DNA from 4 places in the Pseudomonas sp. EA_35y_Pfl2_R111 genome. Region 1 is predicted to be linked to each of the others. Evidence: riboswitches for the same ligand, from Rfam matches in the RefSeq annotation. Region 1 holds a riboswitch; each other region holds the start of a gene.
The links. Region 1 has a riboswitch for cobalamin ahead of AACY25_RS15815 (TonB-dependent receptor family protein). Riboswitches for the same ligand answer to the same signal wherever they lie in the genome.
Positions count from the first base shown of each region.

Region 2: it holds a riboswitch for cobalamin, as region 1 does, so the genes downstream of both, cobW (cobalamin biosynthesis protein CobW) here and AACY25_RS15815 (TonB-dependent receptor family protein) in region 1, are expected to answer to the same signal.
Region 3: it holds a riboswitch for cobalamin, as region 1 does, so the genes downstream of both, cobG (precorrin-3B synthase) here and AACY25_RS15815 (TonB-dependent receptor family protein) in region 1, are expected to answer to the same signal.
Region 4: it holds a riboswitch for cobalamin, as region 1 does, so the genes downstream of both, AACY25_RS05475 (energy-coupling factor ABC transporter permease) here and AACY25_RS15815 (TonB-dependent receptor family protein) in region 1, are expected to answer to the same signal.

Region 1 is NZ_CAXAOM010000004.1:64,763-68,058, reverse strand. Features, by position in the region: gene dxs (1-deoxy-D-xylulose-5-phosphate synthase) at 1-1,897, shown strand, start outside; cobalamin riboswitch at 1,963-2,177, shown strand; gene AACY25_RS15815 (TonB-dependent receptor family protein) at 2,280-3,296, shown strand, end outside.
Region 2 is NZ_CAXAOM010000006.1:93,159-96,454, forward strand. Features, by position in the region: gene cobN (cobaltochelatase subunit CobN) at 1-1,189, opposite strand, end outside; gene cobW (cobalamin biosynthesis protein CobW) at 1,196-2,251, opposite strand; cobalamin riboswitch at 2,352-2,588, opposite strand; gene AACY25_RS19530 (cobalamin biosynthesis protein) at 2,555-3,118, shown strand; gene cobM (precorrin-4 C(11)-methyltransferase) at 3,115-3,296, shown strand, end outside.
Region 3 is NZ_CAXAOM010000006.1:78,447-81,742, reverse strand. Features, by position in the region: gene AACY25_RS19475 (precorrin-2 C(20)-methyltransferase) at 1-30, opposite strand, end outside; gene AACY25_RS19470 (precorrin-8X methylmutase) at 27-653, opposite strand; gene cobG (precorrin-3B synthase) at 646-1,989, opposite strand; cobalamin riboswitch at 2,085-2,285, opposite strand; gene cbiE (precorrin-6y C5,15-methyltransferase (decarboxylating) subunit CbiE) at 2,355-3,296, shown strand, end outside.
Region 4 is NZ_CAXAOM010000001.1:1,122,544-1,125,839, reverse strand. Features, by position in the region: gene AACY25_RS05485 (acyl-CoA dehydrogenase family protein) at 1-1,260, shown strand, start outside; gene AACY25_RS05480 (PaaI family thioesterase) at 1,270-1,725, shown strand; cobalamin riboswitch at 1,758-1,965, shown strand; gene AACY25_RS05475 (energy-coupling factor ABC transporter permease) at 2,022-2,702, shown strand; gene AACY25_RS05470 (hypothetical protein) at 2,707-3,296, opposite strand, start outside.

The DNA.
Region 1 (3,296 bases):
GCCGACGACCTTCCACGAGATTCCCCGTGAGCGCCCGCTGACGCCCCTTCTAGACCGCGCCAACACGCCGGACGAGCTACGCCGTCTGGGCGAAGCCGAGCTGGAAGTCCTGGCCGATGAGCTACGCCAGTACTTGTTGTATACGGTCGGGCAGACCGGCGGGCACTTCGGCGCGGGCCTTGGCGTGATCGAGCTAACCGTGGCGTTGCATTACGTCTTCGACACCCCGGATGATCGGCTGGTGTGGGATGTCGGCCATCAGGCCTACCCGCACAAGATTCTTACCGGCCGCCGCGAGCAGATGGGCAGCCTACGGCAGAAGGACGGCATCGCCGCCTTCCCGCGCCGCAGTGAGAGCGAGTACGACACCTTCGGCGTCGGCCACTCCAGCACCAGCATCAGCGCAGCCCTGGGCATGGCCATCGCCGCGCGCATCCAAGGCAGCAAACGCAAAGCCGTAGCGGTGATCGGCGACGGCGCCCTGACCGCCGGCATGGCCTTCGAGGCCCTGAACCACGCCAGCGACGTCAGCGCCAATATGCTGGTGATCCTCAACGACAACGACATGTCGATCTCCAAGAATGTCGGCGGCCTGTCCAACTACCTGGCCAAGATCCTCTCCAGCCGCACCTACGCCAGCATGCGCGAGGGCAGCAAGAAAATCCTCTCGCGCCTGCCGGGTGCCTGGGAGATCGCCCGTAAGACCGAAGAGCACGCCAAGGGCATGCTCGTGCCCGGCACCCTCTTCGAGGAGTTGGGCTGGAACTATATCGGCCCGATCGACGGCCACGATCTGCCGACCCTGCTCGCCACCCTGCGCAATATGCGCGACCTCGACGGCCCGCAGTTTCTGCATGTGGTGACCAAGAAGGGCAAAGGCTTCGCCCCGGCCGAGGTCGACCCGATTGGCTACCACGCGATCACCAAGCTGGAGCCGATCAACGCGCCAGCAGCACAACCTAAGCAAGCCAGCGGGCCGAAATACTCCAGCGTGTTCGGTCAATGGCTATGCGATATGGCCGCGACAGACCCACGCCTGGTCGGCATCACCCCGGCGATGAAGGAAGGCTCGGACCTGGTGGCCTTTAGCGAACGTTATCCCGAGCGCTATTTCGATGTAGCCATCGCCGAACAGCATGCGGTAACCCTGGCCGCCGGCATGGCCTGCGACGGCGCCAAACCCGTAGTGGCGATCTATTCGACCTTTTTGCAGCGCGCCTATGACCAGCTGATCCACGATGTCGCCGTGCAGCACCTTGATGTGCTGTTCGCCATCGACCGCGCAGGCCTGGTCGGCGAAGACGGTCCAACCCACGCCGGCAGCTTCGATGTCTCCTACCTACGCTGCATCCCCGGCATGCTGGTGATGACCCCGAGCGATGAAAACGAACTGCGCCGCATGCTCACCACTGGCCACCTATTCAACGGCCCGGCGGCGGTACGCTACCCACGCGGCAGCGGCCCGAATGCCACCATCGAGCCGGGCCTGGAGCCACTGGAAATCGGCAAAGGCATCGTCCGTCGCCAGGGCAGCAAGGTAGTCCTGCTGGTATTTGGCGTACAGCTGAGTGAAGCGCTCAAGGCCGGCGACGCACTCGATGCCAGCGTAGTCGATATGCGTTTCGTTAAACCCCTTGACGAAGCCCTGGTACGCCAACTGGCCGCCAGCCACGAGCTGCTGGTCACGGTTGAAGAGAACAGCGTAATGGGCGGAGCTGGCAGCGCGGTCAGCGAGTTCCTCGCCCACGCCGGTATCCTCAAGCCGATGCTGCATCTGGGCCTGCCGGACTACTACGTCGAGCACGCCAAGCCGGCGCAGATGCTCGCCGAATGCGGGTTGGATGCTGCGGGTATCGAAGCGGCCATCCGCGCGCGCCTCGCCACACTTTCTGCATGAGCACCGCTCATCCAGAGCTGAGCCAGGCTTGCTTGTAATTCACTCTGCCGCACCTTAAGGTGCGCGACGTTTTATCTGTCCGAGGTCGCTGCCAAACCAGCAGCGTGAAAAGGGAAGCAGGTGCGCCGCTGTCGATTCGACAGCGGCAAGACCTGCGCTGCCCCCGCAACGGTAACCGACAGCGCGCAAGCGCAGCCTTTCTCAAAGACCACTGGGTGCGCCTGGGAAGGTGAGAGAGGCAGTCGGCAGCCCGGAGACCTGCCTCGGCGTGAAGTGACTGGTGTTGCGGAGGGCATCACCGTCAAGCGCTGGCTATCGCCTCCTTGCCCGGTGCTTGTCCCTGCCCTCCTCGAAAGTTTTTTGCCTTTTGAGGATTCTCTACGTGAAATTGTCCCGTCTTGCCCTGGCTGTGGCGCTTGCTCCGAGCATCAGCCTTGCTGCCAGCGATACCAGCAGCCACGAACTGCCACCGCTGGTGATTACTCGCGCTACGCCGCTCAAAGCACCGGCACCAGCCAGCGTTAAAGTAATCGACCGCCAGCAGATTGAAGCAACTGCAGCCTCAACACTCCTCGATGTACTGCGTAGCCAGGCCGGCGTGCAGGTACGCGACACCATTGGCGATGGCAGCCGCGCCACCTTCAGTCTGCGTGGATTTGGCGAGAACGCGGTAAACAACACCTTGATCTTGGTCGATGGTCGCCGCCTCAACCAACCCAGCCAGGCCGGGGCCGACCTCAACAGCGTGCCACTGGGTAATATCGACCGCATCGAGATCATCCGCGGCGCCGGCACCGTCCTCTATGGCGACCAGGCGGTGGGCGGCGTTATCAATATCGTCACCCGCACCCCAAGCAGCAATGAGGGCTACCTTGAGGGCAGCCGCGGCAGCCATGATCTGGAGGCCTTTCGCGGGCATATCTACCAGCAACTCGGCGGTGGCTTTTCGACCTACCTGAGCGGCGAGTCGCGTACGTCTGACAACTACCGCGACCACAACAACGCCAGCTACAGCAATGCCTTCGCCCGCCTGCGCTATGATCATGAAAGTGGCCATGCGCTGTATGAGTACCAGACGGTCGACGATGAACTGCTCTACCCCAATGCCCTTACCAGGGCGCAACGTCGTACAGATCGCAAGCAAAGCGACTCAACAGCCTGGAACGACAGCAAGACGCAGGTGCATCGCTTTGCCCTGGAGCAGCAACTGAATGACATCTGGACTGCCAACCTCGACTACAGCCATAGCGATCAGGACAGTGTCGGCAGCTTTGCCGCACCGGATCGATTCACCCAGGACACCCGCACTGAAAGCATCAGCCCCAGACTGAGCGCGCGCTACGACAACACCCTAGGGGATGGAGAGTGGCTACTCGGCCATGACCACATAAGCAGCGAT
Region 2 (3,296 bases), on a different contig from region 1:
CGCCGTTGCCGATGCGCCCGTCGCGGGTCGGGTAGTTGGCCAGCACCAGGGCGATGCGTTTGTCGGCGTTGTGTTTGCGCGCCAGAGCAATCCAGTTGCGCGCCAGCTCAACGACAAAATCCATCCCCGCCAAATGCGGCTGGTAACACACCACATCGCTCTGACTGCGCTCGCTGCGCCAGGCCAAGCCCTTGAAGCTGATCGGCTGGGTGATCAAGCGGCCGTCCAGCTCGGGCAGCACGACATGCATGGCCAGGTCGCGCGAACCCAGGCCTTGGGCATTGGCTTGCCACTGCTCATGGTTATCCAGCGAGCAAATGGCTTGCAGCACCGGGATATCGCGACGGAAAGGTCGCTCGCTCGGTGCTTCCGGGTTGGATAAGGCGAACGCGGTGGTGTTGATGATCAGCGCCGTGCCGGTGTCGTCCAGCCAGGTTTCGACCTGGGCCAGGCAGGCGGCCTCCTTGAGGCTGGCCACGGCAATCGGCAGTGGATTAAGGCCCTGGGCCTGCATGCGTTGGCAAAACTGATCGATAAACCCGGTATTCGCCGCCTGCACCTGGGTGCGGTAGAACAGCAACGCCGCCACAGGCGCATCGGCCTGCCAGCTGGCTTGCCAATCGGCCAGGCTTGGATTGGCCAACTGCGGGTGATACAGGCCCACACGCGGCAGCGGCTGCGGTTCTACCCAGGCATAGTCACGCTGCAGCCACTGGCTGGCGATGCAGTTAAACAGTTGCAGCGCATTACCCGCGCCGCCCTGACGCAGAAACTGCCAGAGCCTGTGGGCGCTCTCGCTATCGACATTGCTTAGGCCCATCAGCTCGGGATCAGGGCTGTCGTCGCCCGGCACCATGATCACCCGTGCACCGCGCTCGGCCAGTTCGACCAGGCGCTCGATGCCGTAGCGCCAATAGCTGACGCCGCCGTGCACGGAAATCAGGATGACCTTGGCGTGCTGCAGCACCTGCTCGACGTAGAGATCCACCGAGGCGTGATTGCTCAGCTGCGCCGGGCTGGCCAGACGCAGACTGGGGTAATCCGCCGGCAACTGGCGCGCCGCTTCGGCCAGCAGCGACAGGTGCGAATCGCCGGTACAGAGAATCACCAGCTCGGCCGGGGTCTGGCCGAGATCGGCAATGCTGTCGAGCGGCAGCTGGCTGCCGGGCTGGGTGCGCAGCAGGTGCATGTGGGCTTAGCCTGCCAGCGCGGCGTTGAGCTCGGCTTCGATGGCGGCCTGATCCAGGGTCTGGCCAATCACCACCAGGCGGGTGATGCGCGGCTCATCGGCCTGCCAGGCGCGGTCGAAGTGTTTGTCGAAACGTTGACCGACGCCCTGCAGCAGCAGACGCATCGGTTTGCCGGGAATCGCCGCAAAGCCCTTGATGCGCAGGATGCCGTGTTTGCTGACCGCCTCCTTCAGCGCTTGCAGCAGATGGGTTTCCTCGGCTTCAGGCAGTTCCACGTGGAACGAGGCGAACTCGTCGTGATCGTGGTCTTCATGGCCTTCCAGATCATGGTGGGTCTTGCGCCCATCGATGTGCAGTTCGGTCTCGCAGTTCAGGCCCAGCAGCACGTCCAGCGGCAGCTCGCCGCCATGGGCTTCGATAACTTTCACCGCCGGCGGCAGCTCTTCCGCCACTTCAGTGCGCACCGCAGCCAGGGCGGCGGCATCGAGCAGGTCGGCCTTGTTGAGGATTACCAGGTCGGCACTGGCCAGCTGGTCGGCGAACAGCTCATGCAGCGGCGATTCGTGATCCAGATTGGGGTCGAGCTTGCGCTGCGCGTCGACCTGCTCGGGGAATGCGGCGAAGGTGCCGGCGGCCACGGCCGGGCTGTCGACCACGGTGATCACCGCATCGACAGTGCAGGCGTTGCGGATTTCCGGCCAGTTAAAGGCTTGTACCAGCGGCTTGGGCAGGGCCAGGCCGGAGGTTTCAATCAGGATATGGTCCAGCTCGCCGCGGCGCGCCACCAGCTCGCGCATCACCGGGAAGAACTCTTCCTGCACGGTGCAGCACAGGCAGCCGTTGGCCAGCTCGAAGATACGGCCGTTGGCTTCTTCTTCGCTGCAACCGATGGAGCACTGCTTGAGGATTTCGCCGTCGATGCCCAGCTCGCCAAACTCGTTGACGATCACCGCGATACGCCGTCCCTCCGCATGGGTCAGCAGATGACGCAACAGGGTGGTTTTGCCGGCGCCGAGAAAGCCGGTAACGATGGTGACGGGGAGTTTGGCGAGGGTTTGCATGGCGAGTCCTGCATGGCGTCGAAAGAAAGACGAGCAGGCAGGCGGCACAGACATGACAGCCACGGGGCGTCAGCCAACACCACCGGATCACCCCGCCCGGTTGTCGAAAGCGTGACGAGGCAGGTCTCCTGGCTCACGACCGGGCTGGCGTAGATACGCCGGCTAATCCCTTCGCCTTCCCGCGCTGACGCAGTGGCTGTTGTGCTGCAGCGCTTGGGCGGCAGAACAACGCAAGGGTACGAGTCGTTTACAGTTGCGGGGGCAGCCAGGGCATTCACCCTGTTCCCTCTTAGCTTCATGGGCATGCCCACGAAGAACCTCGAACGCGACAAGGCTACGCAGGCCATGGCGGCCGGTCAATCGCGGTTGACCGGTGCCGGCCGCCATGTTGAGCTACGCCGCCGCACACACCGAGCGCCGCAGATGATCCCCAGCCACACCCCTCGCCACCCCGCTGCCACCATTCAGGTAGTCGCCGGGCTGGGTTGCCGCAGTGGCTGCAGCGTGGAGGACGTGTTCAGTCTGCTGCTGCACAGCCTGCAAGCACATGACCTGACTGTGGATAACTTGGTGGGATTGGCCAGCGTCGCGCATAAACAGAGCGAGCCGGGTCTGCTGGCACTGGCCCAGCGCCTCGGTCTGCAGCTGAGCTGCTTTAGTGCTGAAGAACTGCAGCCATATCAGCACCTCGTGCAAGGCTCGCCGCTTACCCTGGCCGCCACCGGCAGCCCGGCCGTCGCCGAACCCAGCGCCCTGGCCCTGGCCACGCTTATGAGCGGCAATGCTGCCCGCCTGCTCGGCGAAAAAACCCGCAACGCCAGCGCCACCTGCGCCCTGGCGTCGATTGCACCCAAGGATGTGTCATGACCGTTTACTTTATCGGCGCCGGCCCCGGCGACCCCGAGCTGATTACCGTCAAAGGCCAGCGCCTACTGCGCAGCTGCCCAATGATTCTCTACGCCGGCTCGCTGGTGCCCGAGGCAGTACTGCAGGGCCATAGCGCCGAACTGGTGATCAACACCGCCGAACTGCATCTGGATGAAAT
Region 3 (3,296 bases), on a different contig from region 1:
GAGTAGACGGCCTTTTTGCACAGTCATCACTCCACCTCCGTGGCCAGGGCGTTGACCGCCGCCACCGCCATGGCGCTGCCGCCACGGCGGCCACGGACGATCACATAGGGCACGCCACGGCTGTCGGCGGCCAGGGCGTCCTTGGATTCCGCAGCGCCGATAAAGCCCACCGGCATGCCGATAATCAGCGCCGGTTTTGGCGCGCCGGCGTCGAGCATTTCCAGTAGATAAAACAGTGCGGTGGGGGCGTTGCCGATCACCACCACGCTGCCTTCCAGATGCTCGCGCCAATGTTCCAATGCGACTGCCGAACGGGTATTGCCCAGTGCGCGGGCCTGCTCAATCACACCATCGTTATGCAGGGTGCAGATCACCGGGTTATTCGCGGCCAGGCGCGGGCGGGTGATGCCTTCGGCGACCATCCGCGCATCGCAGAGAATCGCCGCGCCCTTGGCCAGGGCGGCGCGGCCGGCAGCGCCGGCACCCGGGGAGAAGCGCAGGTCCTGCACCACATCGACCATGCCGCAGGCGTGGATAACCCGTACGGCGAGCTTTTCCAGGTCTGCTGGGATCGCCGACAGGTCGGCCTCGGCGCGGATGGTGGCAAACGACTGGCGGTAGATTTCCTGGCCATCGCGGATGTACTCAAGCATCGCTGTTTCCTGTTGCGCAGTGGGCGGCGAACCAGTCGCCGGCCTCGTCGATAGTCATGGCGCTGGCCAGCAGTTGGCCGAAACCGGCCGCCTCGGGCGTGCGTTGATAAAGCTGGTAATGCCCGGCGCTGCTGGCCAGCAAGGTAAAGGGCGCGGTGTGCGCGGCGGCGCAGGAGCGCGGGCAGGCGCTCAGGTGCACCTGCGGTCGTGCTGTGCTCGCGCGCAGGCGCTTGGCGAGCTGTAGAGCATCGGCCTTGCTGCCGGCCAGACCTTTGCCGCAGGCGGCTGAGCCGGTGCAGGCGATCAGATTGCTTAACGGGTCGTTGGCATCGATCAGCAGGCCGAGTTCGGCCAGTTTGTGCAGTAATTTTTCTGCCGAGTGCTTGGGGATATTCGGTAGCAGCAGACCTTGCCAGGGCGTCAGGCGCAGGCTGGCATCGCCATGGTGCTCAGCCAGTTCGGCCAGTGCTTTGAGTTGCGCGGCGTCGACCCGGCCTAGGCGCGTGGCGGTAGCGACCATGCACAGGCCGTTCTGCTGCTGTGGATAAATGCCAATGGGCGCGCGTTGGCTGACCGGCGCGCGCTGCCAGTCGGTAGGGGTCGCTTGTACGGCAAAGGGCAGGCACGTTTGTAGCTGTTGCAGCAGCTGGCTGGGCGTCATCACACCGAGCAGCTGGCGCATCCGGCTGTGTTCGCTCCCAGCCAGATCGAGGAACAGCCTGAGCAGTTGCTCCACCAGCGGCACGGCCTGCTCTGCGTCGATCACACCCAGCGGCTTGTCAGTCGGGCAGCCGGCCAGGCCAAACGCCAGTCGTGCCGGCGAGCCGGGCAGGGCGCTAAGCCAGATATCGTGGGGGTGTTCGAGCATCGCCAGGGCTTCGCCGCCGTCCAGCTGCAGGGCGAATTTGGCTGACAAGCCATGCAGCGCCGGGGTGTTTTGCAGCAGCTCAAGCAGCGCGGCGGCCAGCGGGCGGGTGTCGAGCAGGGCCTGCGGGTCGAAGCCGGCGGCGGGGCTGAGCAGCAGGTTGCGCACATCGTCAGCGGCCGGGTTGCTCGGGCCAAGGCCGGCGGCGAGCAGCCGTTCGATCAACTCAGTCTGCTGGCCAGCCAATACGCCACGAATCTGCAGATTGCTGCGGTTGGTCAGCTCCAGCACGCCACTGGCGCAGCGCTCAGCAGCCTCGGCGATGGCCCGTGCCTGTTGGCTGCTGAGCACGCCGCCGGCCAGCTTGACCCGGCAGATGCCACCGTCCAGCGCCTGAACGATACGCAGCAGGCCGGGGCACGCGCTAGGGCGTGGGTCGGGCAGGTCGGCGGAGGTTGGACGGTCGCGCAAAAAGGTCACCAACAACAAAGACGCGGCGACCGAACCAGCGAAATCCGCCCACAGGGGATTTCATGGCATCGGTACACCCCGCCCGATGTTGGCACTCGCGACTAGCGTCGTCGGCAGGTCTCCTGGCTGACAGGTCATCATCTGCTGCGGCCTTCCCGGTTACCCAGTGGCGCAGTTGCGGCAGACTCGCTGTTTACAGTTGCGGGGGCAGCTCGGTCACGATCAGCGGATCGCTCCGGATTCCCTCTTAGGCCCTATGCACAATGGCGGCGGGCACCGACGAAGGCGCTATTATGCCCGCTTTGCGCGCAGGCACGACAGCCAGCTGGTCGGGCGGCGCGCTGATGACGGTTTGAGGAAAGCGCATGACGGCCTGGTTAACCCTGGTGGGTATAGGTGAAGACGGCTACGCCGGCCTGGGTGAGGCGGCGCGGTTGGCGCTGAGCGAGGCGCAGTGCATCGTCGGCGGTGCCCGCCAGTTGGCGCTATTGCCTGCCGATCTGCCGGGGCAGCATGAGCTGTGGCCGAGCCCCTTTAGCCTGGAGCCGGTGCTGGCGCGGCGTGGTACGTCGGTGTGTGTACTGGCCAGCGGTGATCCGCTGTTCTATGGCGTTGGCGCGAGCCTGGCGCGGCAGCTGCCGGCTGAGGAATTGCGGGTATTTTCTGCGCCCTCGTCAGTGTCACTGGCCGCCGCCCGTATGGGTTGGCCGTTGCAGGAGGTGACAGTGCTGTCGCTGGTGGCGCGGCCGTTGGCGGCGTTGCAGGCGCAGCTATTCCCGGGTGCACGGCTGCTGCTGTTGAGCAATGACGGCGAAAGCCCGGCGGCCGTGGCCGAGTTGCTGCGTGTGCGCGGTTTTGGCCCCAGTCGCTTGACCGTACTGGAGCATCTGGGTGGCGCTCAGGAGCGGCGCATCGACGGTTTGGCCAGCGACTGGGTGTTGCCGCGCGTTGCCGATCTCAATCTACTGGCGGTCGAGTGCGTGGCTGCCGGCGATGCGCGCCTGCTGCCGCTCACACCAGGTTTGCCAGACGATGCCTATCAGCATGACGGCCAGCTGACCAAGCGCGACGTGCGCGCTATCACCCTGGCGCGCCTGGCGCCGCAACCCGGTGAGCTGCTCTGGGATGTCGGCGCCGGCTGCGGTTCGATCGGCATTGAGTGGATGCGCGCACACTCCAGCTGCCGGGCGCTTGCGGTCGAGGCCGATGCCGGCCGCCAGGCGCATATCCAGCACAACCGCGATGCCCTTGGTGTGCCCGGCCTGCAACTGGTCGCCGGCCGTGCGCCCGAGGCCTTGACCGGCTTG
Region 4 (3,296 bases), on a different contig from region 1:
GGTAGCGGTTGCCCGCTGACCATGACCTTCGCCAGCGTGCCGGCGCTCAAGCTGCAGGCCGATGTGGCCGAGAAGTGGCTACCGAAAATCCTCTCGACTCAATACGACCCGCGCAACCTGCCGATCGAGCAGAAAACCGGCGCGACCATCGGCATGGCCATGACCGAGAAGCAGGGCGGCACCGATGTGCGCGCCAACACCACCCGCGCTTATCCAGTCGGCCTTGGCGGCCCGGGCCAGGTCTACGAGTTGGTCGGCCACAAGTGGTTCTGCTCGGCGCCGATGTGCGATGCCTTCCTGACCTTGGCTTACACCACTAAGGGCCTGACCTGCTTTCTGCTGCCGCGCCACCGCCCGGACGGCATGCGCAACGAGTTCTATATCCAGCGCCTGAAGAACAAGCTGGGCAACTGGTCGAACGCCTCCAGCGAGGTGGAGTTCCGCGGCGCCCTGGCCTGGATGGTTGGCGAAGAGGGCCGTGGCGTGCCGACCATTATCGAGATGGTCGCGTTGACCCGCTTCGATTGCATGATCGGCTCCAGCGCCCTGATGCGTCAGGCCCTGACTCAGGCCGCGCATCACTGCGCCCATCGCCAGGTTGGCGGGCGCGCACTGAGCGAACAGCCGCTGATGCAGAACGTGTTGGCCGATCTTGCCCTGGAAAGCGAGGCGGCCTTGGCGCTGACCATGCGCATGGGCAAGGCGCTGGATAACGCCCATGACGAGCAGGAAGACAAGTTCGCCCGCCTGGTCACCGCCGTGGGCAAGTATTGGATCTGCAAACGCGCGCCGGCGATGATCAACGAGGCCGCCGAATGCATGGGCGGTGCCGGTTATGTCGAGGACACCATCCTGCCAAGGCTGTACCGCGAAGCGCCGGTCAACTCGACCTGGGAAGGCTCGGGCAACGTGCAGTGCCTAGACGTGCTGCGCGCCTTGTCCAAGGAGCCGGGCGTGCTTGATGCGCTGTTTACCGAACTGGGCGACGGCCATGGCGATGCGCGGCTGAAAGCGCATATCACGCAACTGCAGGCGGATTTCCGCGACACCGCCGATATCCAATACCGCGCCCGTCAGCTCACCGAAGATGTGGCGCTGGCGCTGCAGGCCAAGCTGCTGCTGGAAGCCGGTAATGCGGCAGTGTCCGATGCCTTTATCGTCAGCCGTCTGGGCGGGCAGGGCGGTCGGGTTTACGGTACCTTGCCGCGTGGCGTGGATGTCGAAGCGCTGGTGGCGCGCAGTACGCCGCACCTGATCTGAGGCCTGAATATGCACGCCACTCTCTTTGAACAGTTACAGGCCTGGCTGGCCGGTGATATCGGTGCGGATTATGGTATCTCCCAGCTGCAGGCCGCAGCTGGGGTGGCGAGCTTCAGCAGTCAGCCGCCGGCCGTGCACTTTAATCCGCTTGGCGGTGTGCATGGCGGCTATACCGCCACGCTGTTCGATGCGGCGCTGGGGTTGGCGGTGTACTCGCAGGCCAGTGCCGAGGAGGTCTACGTGACCGCCAGCCTGCAAGTGAATTACCTGCGCCCGGTGGGGCTGGCGGCCTTGCCGCTCCATACCGAAGCTTGCGTGCAGCAGCGCGAGGGGCGACAGGTATCTGCGCAAGCCACTTTGCATGATGCTCAGGGGCAGCTGTGCGCCAACGCCAGTGCCGTATTTACCTGCTTGCGTCATACGGCGTCAGGCTCTCTTCCGTCTGTTGGCGCGCCTGCGCCATAAAATGCCGGGTCTGTCATTTCTCTCTGCCGCCGGGTAAGGTGGCCGCCGATGGTTCCAGCTCGTGTTAAGCGACTGGATGAAAAGGGAACATGGAAAGCACCGCAACCGGTGCTGAAGCCATGGCTGCCCCCGCAACTGTAAATGGTGAGCAACGCCCAGATGCCACTGGCCGCAAGGTCGGGAAGGCGGGCGAAGCGTCAAACCGTGAGCCAGGAGACCTGCCATCGAAGCCGGGCGCTTATGCCCATCCCCCTCAATCCAGATCATCGCGCGGTGGGCGCGGTACAGGAATTTCTATGCACATCGAACCAGAAGTCGTCACTGGCGCCAAACTCTTCCTCAGCTATGCAACCGCCGCCGGTGCCTTCGGCCTCACGGCCAAGCTTGCCCTCGACAGCGTGCGCGATAACGGTGGCTCCGCCGCCCTAGCGCTACGCAGCCTAATCACCACCGCCTTGGTGTTCTGCTTCTTTGAAGTCTTTCCGCATCAGGCGGTTGGCGTTTCTGAAGTGCATCTGATCCTCGGTTCAACCTTGCTGCTGCTGTTTGGTGCTGGTGCCACGGCTATCGGTTTGGCGCTCGGCCTGCTGCTGCAAGGGCTGCTATTCGCTCAGTTCGACTTGCCGCAGTACGGCATGAACGTCACCACCTTGCTGGTGCCGTTGTGGGGCATCAGTCTGCTGGCCAAACGCCTTATCGCGCCCGGCACTGCTTATGTGGATCTCTCCTATAAGCAAGCGTTGGCACTGTCGACGGCTTATCAGGGCGGTATCGTCGCCTGGGTAGGCTTCTGGGCGGTCTACGGCAACGGCTTCTCCGGCGAGAACCTGGCTGCCGTCGGTAGCTTCGGCCTGGCCTATATGAGTGTGATCCTGATCGAGCCACTGGTCGATCTGGGTGTGCTGGCCGCCGCCAAGGCGCTGTCGGCTTATAGCCGTGGGCCGCTGTTCAACTCGCGTCTGCACCAGCCGGCCTGATTGATCAGCGCCGCCGCTGCCAGATCAGCTTGCCGGTATTGCTTTCAGTGACCAGGTACTGGTCACTGAAACGATAGTAGGCGGCAGGCTGATAATCACTGCTGCCCTGCATCTGCACTTCCAGCAAGCCGTTGTTGCTCTGCCAGCGTCCGCTGTATTGCAGCTCGCCAGGGCTGTCGTAGTTCCAGTCTGAGCCGCCTGCCACGTTGCGCGTCCACTGCGAAACGCTGCCGTCATCACTCAGTTGCAGAATCATCTGGGTGGTCATGGAGGCGAAATTGGCGCCGCCGCTATTGATGATCTTCTCGTGCACCCAGGTGCCGATCAGTGCCGGGTCGCGTGTTGCGCTGCTGCTCGGGCTGCTACTTTGCGCGGCGGCTGCAGTGCTAAGGTTCTGCCGGTGGAACAGTGCCTTGCGTTCCAGGGTTGCCCCGGTAGTCGGATTGCGTGCAGCGATATGAGTGTTAAGCACGCCATTGGCGTAGGTGGCATTCATATTGGCGATCAACTGCCCGGACTGCGGCTCGCTAATTTGCGCACTGAGCAGTTGGCCGTCAAAGCTGCCGCTAATCTGCAGGCGCAGCCTGCCACCCT